Regions from separate parts of the Syntrophotalea acetylenivorans genome, predicted to be linked through region 1. Evidence: riboswitches for the same ligand, from Rfam matches in the RefSeq annotation. Region 1 holds a riboswitch; each other region holds the start of a gene.
What was found. Region 1 has a riboswitch for molybdenum cofactor ahead of A7E78_RS10950 (molybdopterin molybdotransferase MoeA). Riboswitches for the same ligand answer to the same signal wherever they lie in the genome.
Positions count from the first base shown of each region.

Region 2: linked by a shared signal. The riboswitch ahead of A7E78_RS11555 (aldehyde ferredoxin oxidoreductase family protein) and the one ahead of A7E78_RS10950 (molybdopterin molybdotransferase MoeA) in region 1 are both predicted to bind molybdenum cofactor.
Region 3: linked by a shared signal. The riboswitch ahead of A7E78_RS09355 (TonB-dependent receptor) and the one ahead of A7E78_RS10950 (molybdopterin molybdotransferase MoeA) in region 1 are both predicted to bind molybdenum cofactor.

Region 1 is NZ_CP015519.1:2,380,784-2,385,687, reverse strand. It holds gene A7E78_RS10960 (iron-containing alcohol dehydrogenase) at 82-1,254, opposite strand; molybdenum cofactor riboswitch at 1,979-2,098, shown strand; gene A7E78_RS10950 (molybdopterin molybdotransferase MoeA) at 2,459-3,676, shown strand; gene A7E78_RS10945 (iron-containing alcohol dehydrogenase) at 3,850-4,904, shown strand, end outside.
Region 2 is NZ_CP015519.1:2,515,304-2,520,207, forward strand. It holds gene A7E78_RS11555 (aldehyde ferredoxin oxidoreductase family protein) at 1-1,411, opposite strand, end outside; molybdenum cofactor riboswitch at 1,446-1,567, opposite strand; gene A7E78_RS11560 (vWA domain-containing protein) at 1,829-2,851, opposite strand; gene A7E78_RS11565 (hypothetical protein) at 2,861-3,643, opposite strand; gene A7E78_RS11570 (vWA domain-containing protein) at 3,697-4,809, opposite strand; gene A7E78_RS11575 (hypothetical protein) at 4,815-4,904, opposite strand, start outside.
Region 3 is NZ_CP015519.1:2,044,775-2,049,678, reverse strand. It holds gene fusA (elongation factor G) at 1-1,855, shown strand, start outside; gene A7E78_RS09360 (hypothetical protein) at 1,842-2,207, opposite strand; molybdenum cofactor riboswitch at 2,404-2,523, shown strand; gene A7E78_RS09355 (TonB-dependent receptor) at 2,627-4,618, shown strand; gene A7E78_RS09350 (cytochrome C assembly family protein) at 4,699-4,904, shown strand, end outside.

The sequences.
Region 1 (4,904 bases):
CCCGACTTCGGTCACTTCACAAAAAGAAACGCCCGGCCAAAAGGCCGGGCGTTTCGGGTCCTGCTATCAAGTTGCTAAGAATTACATAGCAGCCTTGAAGATACCAATGACCTGCTCCAGCGTAGCGGTACGCGGGTTGGTCAGCTGGCAAGCGTCCTTCTTGGCGTTTTCGGCCATAATCTTGAAGTCGGCTTCTTTAACGTCGAGGTCGGTCAGACCAGCAGGGATGCCGATGGAAGCGGACAGCTCGCGGATAGCAGCGATGCCAGCAGCAGCAGCTTCAGTAATGGTCAAGCCTTCGCAAGGAACGCCCATGAACTCGGCGATGTCAGCGAAACGATCCGGGCAAGCGATCATGTTGAATTCGCAAACGCAAGGCAGCAGGATGGCGTTACAAACACCGTGAGGCAGGTTGTAGAAACCACCAAGCTGGTGAGCCATGGAGTGAACGTAACCGAGGGAAGCGTTGTTGAACGCCATGCCGGCCAGGAACTGAGCGTAGCACATGGCATCGCGAGCGGCCAGGTTAGCACCCAGAGCAACGGCGGGACGCAACCACTGAGCGATCAGACGGATAGCTTTTTCAGCGCAAGCGTCGGTGATCGGAGTAGCGATAGTCGAAACGTAAGCTTCAACAGCGTGAGTCAAGGCGTCCATACCGGTAGCGGCGGTCAGCGCAGGAGGCTTACCTACCATCAGTACTGGATCATCAATGGCGACGAGAGGAGTTACACGCCAGTCAACGATAGCCATCTTAACGTGGGTATCGGTGTTGGTGATGATGCAGAAACGGGTCATTTCAGAAGCGGTACCCGCGGTGGTGTTGATGGAGATCAGAGGAGTCAAAGGTACGGAGCTCTGGTTAACACCTTCGTAGTCGCGGATGTGGCCGCCACCGGCGCAAACAAGGCCGATACCCTTACCACAGTCATGAGAAGAACCGCCACCCAAGGAAACGAGGAAGTCACAGCCGTTGTCCTGGAAAACCTTAACGCCGTCATGAACGTTTTTGTCGGTCGGGTTAGGCTCAGCACCATCATAGATAATGCAATCAACACCAGCAGCCTTGATGTTATCTTGAATCTTAGCAGCCACGCCCATCTTGTTCAGGCCAGCATCGGTAACGATCATGCATTTTTTTGCGCCCAGCTCGGCAGCTTTAGCGCCAACTTCGTTAGCAGAGCCAACACCCATCAGAGTTACGCTAGGAATGAAGAAGCCGTAAGTAGTGTCAGCGAGATTAACAACAGGCATGGTAAATCCTCCTCAAGATTTTGTTTGTTGAAAGAGCTTGCACAATTATAAAGCCTTCTACCACCAAAAGAATTCTAAAGTGTTACGCCTTCACCCCCCTTCCTTTCTGTTTACTGAAATTGATTTTGGCACATAAACATCTTTTGTCAAGACTATTCATCAAAAAAACAAAACACTGTTTAAAGATGCCATAACGTCGGAGCCAAAACATAGAGCAATTAGGATGCCAGCGCTCCATTAATGCAACAATTAAGGGATCAAACGCCGACCCATAACCTCCCTGAAAGAGCCTCCAAATCGGCCAAACATCAGCGCCCTTGCTGGCAACCCCTGAAGAGAAAAACAAATCGCTGTTTAATTTTCTCGACCAAGACCCTCCTCCCAGGGGAGCAAAAAGCACCGCCATTACGCCCAACGAACAATAAAACAACAACCCGGGCAAACATTACGTGTCAAAGTGTTCCATTATGGGTCTCTTGCGGGTGTTACATTATGCACCATGTCCTCGCCGGGTCCGCTTCAAACCCCGCCCCCGGAGGTCACGCAAACACTCTTTTCTGTTGAAAAAGCCCTACCATTGGTGTAATTTCTAGCGTCGCATACAATTTTGCAGCAAAGCGCTCACAGAAAGGCTTTCGCAAACCGGATTTTAAACTGACATCAACCCCGGAAGTCATCTCAAGACCTTTCTCAAGAGCGAATCCGGGGCTGCGCATTGACATACAATCTAATCGATCTCCGAGCCGACCGACCTAAAGATATCTACTCCAAGGTCAGAGGCCTACGGGTCTTGCTGGAAACGGTGCGACCTCCCGCTTTGGAAAGGAGAGTCCTTCTGCGCCGCACCTTGTGTTTCGACGCACCGGAGGTTCTTTCCGAAAGGACAAGAACCTCTTTTCAATTCCGGACACGTAACTTAAAGATCGAAAACGCATGGGAAAGTTAAACGTTGTTCTATTGCTCTTCTTACAGTTTAAAAACTAAGCTGAAGCCTGGACACAGTTATATCGCAGGTCTCTCGTACTGCAAGTGAGTGCCAGAATAAAATTGTAATATCTCTTTATTCTCAGCAGCAGGGTACCGCGCAGAACTGCCAGCGCCCTTTGAGATTTAAATCTTCACAAATATTCGTTTTCATATATCAAGGCATCTCTACAGAGTGCCGAAATCAGCTACCAGCAAAGCATTTAGGAAGGAAGTTTCTATGCCCAGCTTTGAAGAAGCCCGTGCCACCATTCTTAACCAAGTCCCCCTGATGGGCCTTGAGCGGGCGTCCATTCTCGATGCCGGCGGTCGTGTTCTCGCCGAAGACATCACGGCCCTGTGGGACATGCCCCGCTGGACCAACTCGGCCATGGACGGATATGCCGTGCGTGCAGCCGACTGCCAGGAACCAACCACTCTTCCCGTTAGCGGTTTTATCCCTGCCGGCGGCTCCCTCGGGTCCCCGATGGAACCCGGCACCGTGGTCAAGATCATGACCGGCGCCCCCCTTCCGGAGGGAGCGGATGCCATTGTGCCCGTGGAAGATACTGAAGAGACCGAGGGTGGCGTTCACTTCCCCAAGCCGGTCAAAGCTGGATCTCACATTCGCCACAAAGGAGAAGACGTTCAGCGCGGAGAAGTGATCGTACCCACCGGCACGATTCTAAGGCCAGCGGAGGTCGGTATGCTCGCCTCCTTTGGCAAGATCTTTGTCTCGGTTTATCGGCCGGTCAGGGTAGCCATCCTGGCGACCGGGGATGAATTGATCGAACCAGGAGATCCGCTGACCGAAGACAAAATCATTAACAGTAACACCTTGGCCCTGGCCACAGCCCTGCGGGAAATCGGCGCCGAACCGACCATCCTTGGCATCGCCCGCGACACCCGCGAAGCAACTCGGGAAAAGATGCTTGAAGGACTCAAGGCCGACGCCTTGATTACCTCTGCAGGTGTATCGACCGGCGACCGCGACTTTGTCCGCACCGTACTCGACGAACTTGGTGCGGAAACCCTCTTTTGCCGCGTGGGAATCAAACCGGGCCGACCAACCACTTTTGCCCGCCTCGACAAGACGCCGATCTTCTGCCTGCCCGGCAACCCCGTATCGACCATGGTCACCTTTGAAGAACTGGTCAGACCCGCCCTGCTTAAAATGATGGGCCACAGCCGAGTCATCAAACCCCTGATCGAAGCCACACTGCTGACGGACTTGACCAAGAAACGCCTCGGCGTTCTCAATTTTCAGCGAGTCAGCATTGAAGTAAGAGACGGCAAGTATCTGGCTAGCTGCTCCGGCGATCAGAACACCGGCATTCTTAAGACCATGGTCCAGGCCGATGCCCTTGCGCTGCTGCCCGAAGATCGCGATCATTTTCAAGCCGGCGACCAGGTAAACATCCACTTACTTAGCCGCTACGCCGATATGCTTGAGTACTGAGGTTCTCGTTAACCGTCGCAATCACGCGAACTATGCGGTATACCGCATTAATTCACATTGACTGCCGAGCTTCACCCATAGTATTTTAATAATCTATGCTAAGTCTTTGAAGCAGATGCTGTGTCAAAGAATAGATTACGGGCGGAAAAACCTCATTTCTCGGCGGTCAAACCATGAATATCAGTAAATTTGTCATTCCGGAAGTCATCTTCGGTCCGGGAGCCCTGCAACATCTCGGCGAGAGCGCTGCAGGCAGCGGTGCCTTCAGGGCCCTTGTGGTGACCGACAGCGGTTTGCTGGAAACCGGTTGGATCGACAAAGCAACTGAATACCTCGCCGCAGCGGGAGTCGAATTCGAAATTTTTTCTGCGCTAAGCTCAAATCCCAAGGACACGGAAGTTGAGGTGGCCCTGGAACGATACCGAGCCGCTAAATGCGATGCCGTCATCGGAGTTGGTGGCGGAAGTTGCGCCGACATGGCCAAAGTCATAGCCATGTTAGCCACTAATGGCGGTCAACTGACCGACTATGAAGGCATCAACAAGATTCACCAGCCTCTGCCTCCCGTGATCATCGTTCCTACCACTGCCGGCACCGGCACCGAGGTTACCCAGTTCGCTCGCATCGTAAATACCGAGCGCCGACTGAAGATGTCTTTTGTCTCACGGTCCCTTATTCCTGATATTGCCCTGATCGATCCGAATTTGCTGTCCACGGTTAATCCACGTCTGGCAGCTACTACAGGTATCGATACCCTGGCCCATGCGATCGAAGCCTACGTTTCCCTGGCCGCCACCCCTTTGACCGATCTGCATGCGTTAAAAGCAGTCCGTTTGGTGTTCGGCAACCTGCGCCAGGCCGTAACGGACCGCAGCGACCTGCAGGCCAATACCAATATGGCCCTCGCGAGCCTTAATGCCGGCATTGCCTTTTCCAATGCCATACTCGGCGCCGGCCACGCCATGACCCACCAGGTCGGCGGTCTGATGGATACTCACCATGGCGAAGCCAACGCTATCCTGTTACCCCATGTTATGCAGTTCAATCTACCGGACTGCCGCCAACGATTTCAACAGATCGCCCAGGCGATGGCGGGACTCAGCTCAACGGATCCATTGCCGGCTGCTGAGCACGCTATTGAAGCGGTTAAAAAACTTGTAGCGGATATTGGCTTGAAGCAATCCCTGTCCGACTTAGGGCTCTCTGAAGACCAGCTTCAACGTCTGAC
Region 2 (4,904 bases), 130 kb from region 1:
AAAGCTCAACCTGACCTTCTTTTTGCAACGGATCGATGTGACCGCCAACCTGCAGGATGTTGGTAGCGATGGAGTAACCGGCAGTGTGGTCGGCACCCATGGTAGAGGTAGCGTAGGTGATGCCGATACCTTTAACCGAGCGAGGATCGTAAGCCGGGATGCCCTGGCCCTTAACAACCGGTACACGGGTCAGACCGTAAGCTTCACCTACGGACTTGGTGCCGTTGCCGAGGATGCGGCCGAGAGGAGTGGCTTTGCCGATTTCTTCGTTCATCACGCGCAGGGTTTCTTTGCCGTCACCCCAGGGAATAACGCCGGCTTCCATGGCGACAGCGATCAGTACGGCCCCTTCGATGGAGTCGATGCCGATGTTGTCCATGGCGTTGTCGATACGGGCGCAATCGTCGAGGCTTTCAATCATGCAGTTGATGCCCAGGCCCCAAACGGTCTCGTATTCGAAACCGGAGGTGATGTACTCGCCTTTATCGTCAGTGTAAACCTGGGAGCACTGGATGATGCAACCGGCGTGGCAACCGTGCTTGGTGTGGCCGTTGGGGCGGCTGGCGATCACGTCGTGCATGGTTTCACCGGAAACCTTGTCGTGGTGCTCGCAGGAACCGTACAAGAAGTTCTTGGTGGGCAGACCACCGGCTTCGTTCAGAATGTTGATCAGAACGTTGGTGCCGTAGATGGGCAGACCTTCGCCGGTAACCGGGTGGTCGAGCATGGCCTTGGCGAAAACCTTGGCAGCAGCGCGGAACTTGTCCTTGTCGGCGATTTCAACTTTCTTGCCTTCGGAATCGTCGATGGTGATGACCTTGATGTTCTTGGAGCCCATAACGGCGCCGAGGCCGCCACGGCCGTGGCTACGGATCTTGTGATCAGGGTCTTTGACGGAGATGTTAGCAGCCATCAGGCGCTCTTCGCCGGGGATACCGATGGAGCAAACGCCGATTTTCGGATTGTACTTGGCTTCCATGGCGTCGATGACGTCGAAGTTCTGCATGCCTTTGAGGGCAGAAGCGTCGTGGAAGGTAACGCCGTCGTTGTTGACGTGCAGTTCATACCACTTGCCGGCTTCAGGCTGATCTTCGATGATCATGGCTTTGATGCCGAGCTTAGCGAACTGCTGAGCGCTGGTGCCGCCGGCGTTGGACTCTTTGATGCCGCCGGTCAGAGGGCTCTTGGCGCCTGCAGACATACGACCGGACTGAGCTGCCGGGGTGCCGGTCAGAAGGCCGGGAGCGAAAACCAGCTTGTTGTTAGGACCGAGAGGGTGGCAGGTGGGGGGTACTTCAGCTGCAACGATCGTGGAAGTCAGGCCACGGCCGCCGAGGCCGGCCCAAGCTTCAGGGACTTCTTCGATCTTGCAGGTGAGGTCCTTCATGTTTACGCGGAAAATTCTGTTCATGATCTTCTTTTCCTCCCAAGTGTTGCTTTTGGAACGGTTCCGGGAAAAATCTCCTTTCCAAAGGTGGGAGGCACCGTTGTTTCCAACGGAACCCGTCGGCTTGGCAACCATAAGGACCTTCCTCGTAGGTTGTCATGCTCGGAGATTGAGAGTGCAAGTGCAACGCGCCTGTAAAAGCGCATTTTGAAATTGTAGAACTGCGTTATATCAAAGATCGTTTAAAAGTTCAATACCCATAGTTACTGCTCTTTTAACTAACAAGAATCGCGCCATTATTGCGAGAAGTCTTGCTGTGCGCCTTGTGGTCGCAAAACTTCTTTTGAAATTAAAGGGTTGCTTCAAAAGGGTTCAAGGTTGAGCGTAGATGGTTAGCATTAAGCAATGTTTTCTTGTGTTCCAAAATGGAACAAAAGGGGGTCAAAGAAGACGATTGGCAATGTAGAGAACCAGCCCGACAACCACCAGAAATGGGGTCCAGTCTCGCAGTCTGCGGCTGCGGGGCACATCCGTTGCCAATTCGGTCGATTCGGGGATAAGTGAGAGCAGTTCGCGGGCTAATATCCGTGGTTCCGTATCACCTAGGGAGAAATAGGCTCCTCCGCTGGCTGTTGAAATAGAGCGCAGATTGGAAGCTTGCAAACGCGTCCGCAGAGGGTGGCCGGCTGGGTCGGTATAGAAACCTTCAATGCGTGTTGTACCGGGCCGACGAATAGGGATGTATACTTTCTCGGCCTGGCCTACTCCGACGGTATAAACCGGCACCCTGTTACGATTCATTTCTTCGGCTTGAGTAATCAGCTCGTCCGGGCTGTTCTCCGTATCTTCCCCATCCGAAATTAATACAATGGCGCCAGCGGTTTTGTTTATGTGGTCCCCAAGGAGCCCGGCTCCTGTTGTCATGGCCATTTTCAGGTCGCTGCCAGATTCCGTCAGTTCACCCAGGCGGGTATGTTTCACCATATACCGCAAAAAACCCTGGTCCCTGGTCGGTGCCACGACTTCGATGCCGTTGCGGGCAAAAAAGAACAAGCCGGCCTGTTCGCCGTCCAACTCTTCAAACAGGCGCAGGGCCAACAAACTGGCCGAATTCAGCCGGTTGACGATCTCCGTAGAATTAGCTGACGAGATTTCTTTATTGATTACATCCTCGGCCAACATCGATTTGCTGACATCGATTCCGATGGCCAATTTTAGATGCCGGCGTGGGTCGTCTTTTAGCATCGCCCAGAAATGGGGCCCGCTCAGAGCAATGATCAGGGTCAGCAAGGCTAGTATTGCGGTAATTATGCGAACGCCAGCCCGCCGCTGATTAGTGGTGGAGGCCTGGTTGGAAAAAGCCCGTTGCACACGGCGAACAAAGCGTTCATTGGCTGTCAGCCAATAAAGACCGATCGGCAATAGAATGAGCAACCACAGGACCCATGGTTGTGAAAATTGCATGGTTTTCGCCTATTTTTCGACGCGGGTTTCGGCCGGCACGCCCGGTGAGAATCCCGGTGCCTCGGGGATGTAGGTTTGTAATTGCTCCTGTATCCGGGTCATGTCCGCAGGGGGAATCTCAGTCAGGCCGAGACGCCGGTATTCGCCGACGGCGATGATCAGTTCCAGGTTCCAGCGAGGCAGGGCTCTTTCGAGAGAGGACAGACTCACCTTGTCTACCTGTTGAATAGCGGTTTTATAATCGATTAAAGCGTCGCTGAGGAATTTTGCCGCCTTGCGGCCGTCTTTTTCATGGTAGAGGACACTATACGCCAGCAAAACGGCGGTGTTGCCTTTGAGATTATGAAGTTTCCATTGCCATTCAATGGGAAGTTTTGGATTGTTGGTCAAGCTTTCGGTGACGGCGTCTCTCAGTTGCAGCAGGCGAGTGTGAAAGTTGGAGGCGGAACTACTGGCGCTGGCAGCAAGATAAGGGTTAGCCAGGATGTTTTTAAGCCCTTCAAAGAAGACCACCGCTTGCCGCCACTGATCGTGAAGCAGGGCGTATTCAACCTCCGGTAAAAAACGACCTTGTCGGCCGGCATTCTCGGCAAGGGTTTTCAATTGCTGTGTATTGGCGCTTCCAGCTCCCGTCCGGTTGATGGTCTCAATCCGATTGTTAAGATCATCCGTTCCCTGTTGTTGCCGTACTGCTTGCTGCCAGAGGAAAACTCCGGTTACCAACAGGCATAAGCCGCTTGCCGACAAAATCAGGGCGAGATGCCTTCGGTATTTAGTGATGTTGCGAAACATGCTTTGGTTCCTTTGCGTAAAAAAGCCGAAAGGTATATGGCTCGCTTCAGAAATTAAGGTTTCCGGTATCCCGGCAGGGTACGAAGCCCCATGCCAAGGAATATAAGTCCCAGTGCCGCGGTGATAAACCAGGGACGGGTCCAGCGGGGTCGGATCGTAGCGCGGATCAGATTTCGATTCGCCTCTAAGGCGTCAATTTCGCGGTAAACTTGCTGGATCTGTTCCCGATCAAGGCCTCTGGCCAATGGGAAAATCTTTCCAACAGGAGGTTGGTCGGCGACTGGGTCCATCGCTTTTGCAACGGTTTCATCGACCTGACCGCCTATGGCAATAATGTAAAAGCGCATATCAAGGGCTTTCATCAAGGTTATGACATTCACCAGGTTCGGTAATTGACCGCGCCGCACATGAGCCCGCAAACGGGGTTCGATGCGACCATCGGTAAAGAGAATAACCGCCATGCCGGCGCCCAGGCCGCTGCGTCGCAGTTTGAGCGGAATATCGAGCAGGGTACCGGGTTCACCGAGGAGGAACTGGCGTAAACCGGCAATCTCTTCGGTGGTCAAACGCCGGTCTTCCGGCAACATGGAGAAGAACACGGACAAGGCCAGCCAGACCGCCTCCGAGGCATTGGTGCCGCCGCCGGCTCCCAGCTCCCGATAGATTCGCGATCGATTTTGGCTGCGGACCAGGTCCAACTTTCTTTTTAACAGTGCCCGATCTGAAGTCAATGGCGCCAGAAGTCGGGCAAAACTGGAAAAAGCCACCAGGCCGATATAGTCCCCTTCCCGGCGCAGATCGACAAAGGATTCGAGGCCATCGAGGGCAATGTCGCCGACGGTCAGCCGGGAAAAACGATCGATCTGCCTTCTCATAGAACCCGACAGGTCAAGGGTCAGGATGATCCATTTCGATTCGATGTACTCTTCTACGCTACGGCGGGCATAGCCCGGATTGACCAAGGCCAGAATGAGGCTGATAAATACCGCCGAAAAAATAATGTTGTCATAATGTCTTTTCCACCAGGTGGGTTGCAGTCCCCGCAGGTGAACCCCGACGGACGGAAAGGGCGTCCTGCTGCGAGTGCGCTGTCGCAGCCACACGATCAGGGGCAGGAGTAACAAGGCCAGCAAGGCTAAAGGATATTCCAGTTCAAGATCCGGCATGGATGTTAAAGGACCTCCGTCTCCGGTTGCCGCTCGGGCCTTCTCTTTGCCAGGTCGGTGAGCAGGTTCTCTGCCTGTGCCAGCAGATTGCGACG
Region 3 (4,904 bases), 340 kb from region 1:
GGACTGCTGGATCAACCTCATCGACACTCCCGGTCATATCGACTTTACTATCGAAGTCGAACGTTCCCTGCGAGTACTCGACGGTGCCGTGACCGTCTTCAGTGCGGTGGAAGGGGTGCAGTCGCAAAGTGAATCGGTCTGGCATCAGGCCGATCGCTATCGTGTGCCCCGTCTTTGCCTGATCAATAAAATGGATCGTATCGGTGCCGATTACCGACGGGTGCTGGAGCAGATCGTCAAGCGTTTTGACGCCCGCCCCGTCTTGCTGCAGCTGCCTCTGGGGGAAGAGGGCGACTTTGCCGGCGTCATCGACCTGATTGGTGAACAATGCCTGCTTTTCAGTGAAGCCGACCAGGGGCTGACAGTGACGGCCGAAGCCATACCCGCCGAACGTCTGGAAGAAGTGCGGTCAGCCCGCGAAGTTCTCATCGAGGCGGCGGCCGATTTCGATGACCAGATTCTTAACGATTTTCTCGATGGGCGTACCGTCGATTCGTCCCGTCTACGGGCGGCCCTGCGTCGTGGCGTATTGGAATGTCAGCTGTTCCCGGTGCTGCTCGGTTCGGCTTTGCGCAACAAGGGGATTCAGCCGCTGCTCGATGCCGTCGTAGCTTTTTTGCCCTCGCCGCTGGAAGCGCCTCCGGTGCGGGCTCTGGTGGAAGGGGACGGCCTGCAAGAGCGGTTTTTAAGTTGTGACCCTGACGGGCCCCTCTGCGCTCTGGCCTTTAAAGTGTTTTCCGATGCCGGGCGTAAGCTGACTTATCTGCGGGTTTATTCCGGCACCGTGCATGCCGGACAAGAGCTGTTCAACGGCGCTCGTGGGCAGAAGGAGAAGATAGCCCGCCTGTTTCGCATGCATGCGCATAAGCGGGAGCGAATCGAGGCGGCGAGGGCCGGCGATATTGCCTCTGCCGTAGGGCTCAAAGATGTTTTGACCGGGGACACGTTGAGTGCTGAACAGGAACCGCTGGTGCTGGAAGGCTTGAGCGTCCCTGAGCCTGTTGTCTCCCTGGCGGTGGAACCCAAGCGCATCGATGACCGGGAGAAGTTGTTGCCCGCTTTGGAAAAACTTCAATGGGAAGACCCGACCTTTCGTGTTCGGGAGGATGCAGGAACCGGTCAGCTCATTCTGGCCGGCATGGGCCAGTTGCACCTGGATATCCTGACCCAGCGTCTATCCCGGGAGTTTGGGGTCGAGGTCATTACCGGCCGTCCCCAGGTTGTTTACCGGGAGACCCTGTGCAAGGTTGTGGAGCATCGGGAAGTTTTTCATCGTGAAGCCGAGGGAAAATTACAAAGCGGCGAAGTTCTATTGCGTCTGGAGCCGCTTGCCAGGGGAGAAGGCCTGATAGTGGTTCTGCCGCAAGAAGAAGAGCACGGCTTGCCCCTGGAGTGGCGGCAGGCTTTGGAGGCCAGCCTGGAGCAGGGTTGCGCCGCCGGGGTTCAGGCGGGCTATCCCCTGACCGATCTGCGGATTGAGGTGGCCGAAGCACCTTACGAGGCAAGTACCACCACCGAAGCCGGCCTGTTGGCAGCCGCCCAGCGGGGGCTGGCAGTGGCCGCCCGCCAGGGGCAACCGACCCTGCTTGAGCCGATCATGGCCTTGGAACTGATGGTACCAAGGGAAAGCGCCGGCAAGGTCCTCGGTTCCCTGCAGCAGAAGCGTGGTCGCATCGATGGTATGGAGAGCCGCGGGGAGATGGAGGTCATCCAGGCCCAGGTGCCCCTGACAGAGATGTTCGATTATATGACCGAACTGCGCAGTGCCACGCAGGGACGCGGTACTTTCAGCATGGAGTTCTCCCGGTACGACCAGGCCCCGGACGAAATATTGCAGAAATTCAGTATAAAGTAGTTGGCTCCAGGCCGCGACGGGCCAGTTCCAGGCGAACCTGGTCGCGGCGTTGCTGCAGGGCTTCCGTTGTATATTCCCGCTCCGGCCCCTTGCTGGCTCCAAGGCCCACCGAGCTACTGCTGCCTACGCCGATCCCGACTCCCAGTCCAAAACCGAAACCGCCACCGCCTGAGCGTGGTTCTTCAACCCCTTCAACCAATTGTTGGTAGTAGATAAGCAGTTCGGCATCCGTCATGTGCATATAATCCTCTTGCAGCAGCTGCCTGGTGGTTGGTCGCGTCGATTGACAACCCACGGTTAGCAATAGCATGCCCAGCAACAGGATTATCAGGTGAGCGATGGTTCTCTTCATTCGTTCCTCCCCGTTTGTGGTCAATGGTCTGTCCCCATCAGTTCAGTCTGCGTATTCCAATTATATAACAACCGCGCCAAACCGTTCGATTGTCACAAAATTGACAAATCCCAACATTTTTACTTGCCAATCGCTATTCCCTTTGCTATACAACGAGAGCTTGAAGTTTAATGAAAGAGGGTTTTTTAGCCCGTTAACATAAAGTCCACTCCGATTCAAGGCCGGCTAAGGCCATAGCTAAGCCACCTTGAACGATGGGTGCCCCCGGAAACGGTGGCGCCTCCCGTATTTGGAAAGGAGTCGACCTGCGAACGCGTATTCCAAGGTATATGGTGCGCTGGCGGGGAGACCCGTCAGCGCATTTTTTTATGGAATTTGGGTGTATTGAAAACGATGGGACATTTTCAGGAGGATTTATTATGAGTGCAAGGTTGTTTAGACCGCTGGTCTGGATGTGCCTGTTGGCAATGCTGCCGGCAATGCCCGGTTTTGCAGCGGACAGCGAGGTGTTTTCGCTCGGTGAGGTTATTGTTACCGGCGAACAGCAGGTGGTCAATCTGGCTACCACCGTTACCGAGGTGACCGCTGAGGATATCAAACAGCGAGGAGCCCAGACTGTAGCCGAGGCTCTGGAGCTGTTGCCCGGTGTCAATGTAGCAGTCGGCGGCAAAGGCCAGAGTTACGTCAGCGTACGTGGCTTCGAGCAGAGCGATTTGAAGGTGTTGATCGACGGTGTGCCTCTGTATGAGCAGTATTACCGCGAACTGGATTTGTCCCAGCTTCCGGTCGATGCAGTCGCCAAGATCACGGTGACCAAGGGGGCCTCTTCGGTCCTTTACGGCGCCAATACTTTTGGCGGGGTTATCAATATTGTAACCAAGACGGCCGGGGCCAAGCCTACAGCCGAGGTTATTGCTTCCTGGGGTAACTACGCCACTCAAAATTACATCTTCAATACAGGTGCGACTCTCGGCAAGTTTAGCTATTGGCTGACCACGAGTTTTCGCCAGTCCGACGGTTATCGCCTGTCCAATGACTTTGACAGCGATCCGATGTTTATCGGGGAACACACTGTTGATGGAAACCCGTTTGTGGAGGACGGCGGTAAGCGCGACGGTAGCGAATATATGAAGCGCACTATCAATGCCAAGCTCGGCTGGCAGCCGGATCAAGATACCAGCCTCTATCTGACCTTCGACTATCACAACAACCCCAAGGGTGTGCCCAATCGCAGTTGGCGCTTCAATGAGTGGGAGCAGTGGCATGTCAGCCTGGTTGGGGAAAAACAATTTACCGACTGGCTACGGGTCAAGGCCCGGGGTTATTATGTCGACCATAAAGATAGTTTGGTTGAGGAAGATCTGACCTTCACTGCAGACCACAAGCACTTCTGGCTTGCTTCCACCTACGACAATTATACAGTCGGTGGCGATCTGCAGACATTTATGGATTTCGGTCCTTTGAGCTTCCTCAAGGTTGGCCTGAGCTTTGTACGCGATGACTGCGAACAGAGCGAAATCCCCAAGAGTGGCGGTCCTTGGGAAGACGTTGGTGAATACAGTGCCGATACCTATACGTTCGGCATCGAGGACGAAATTAAACCTAATGACTGGCTGGCTTTGACCCTAGGTGCCAGTTATGACTACTTTGATCCCCGCGAAGCCAATGATCAGCCGGTGCCGGGCAGCGCCCATGCCTTCAATCCCCAGATCGGGGCGGTGGTGACCCTGTCGGAAAATACCACTCTGCACGGCTCCATGGCCAAGAAGATCAGCTTCCCCCATCTCAAGCAGTTGTTTAGCGATGTGAGCGGTGGCAATCCCAATCTCGACCCCCAGGAAACTCAAAGCTATGAAATCGGTGTGACTCACATCTTCAACGACAGGGTCAGCGGTTCGGTGGCTTTTTTCTACAACGATATCAAGGATTTGATCGATAAGGTCGGGCCCAAAGGGGCAAGTTATTATACCAACATTGGCCAGGCACACACGCAAGGCATCGAGGCCACTTTAGGTGCGGACGTGACCGACAATTTCTGGATGGGATTCAACTATACTTATCTGGAAACCGAACAGAGAACCGATGACGAATGGAACGGTCGTGAACTGGAAGGACGGCCCCGTCACCGTGCGAATCTTGACCTGCGTTACCGCTTTGGTTTTGGTTTGACCGCAAGCACCCAGGCCTCCTACACCCAACGGCAGTATTTTGAGGACAATGACGACAACTGGAAGCAGGGACCGGATTTCTTTCTGCTCAACGCCCGGCTCGAGCAGAACCTTGGCCGCAAATGGGACGTGGACGGGAAAGTATTTGTCGAAGTTAGTAATATCACGGATAAGTTTTATCACGAAGAAGGATTCCTCACGCCTGGACGTACCTTTCTGGCCGGTCTGAGTCTCACCTATTAATCCTTTGATTTGGGCTGTCCTGGACAGAAAGCAGTAATCCAGGACAGCCTTATACTTTCCCTCCGCAAGGGGATTGAAGCATGACCATTGCAACTGCCTCCTCTGTGTTATTCAATGTGGCTGCCGGTACCTATGCCGGCAGCCTTTTCTTTCATTTGCTGAAACGCCACCGCTTTAGCTGCTGGCTGCTGGGGCTCGGTTTCGCCGGCCATACGGCAAGTCAAGTCAGTCGCTGCTGGAGTTGGGGAATATTTTCTCTCGATGGGGTGTTCAACGGTGCCCTCTT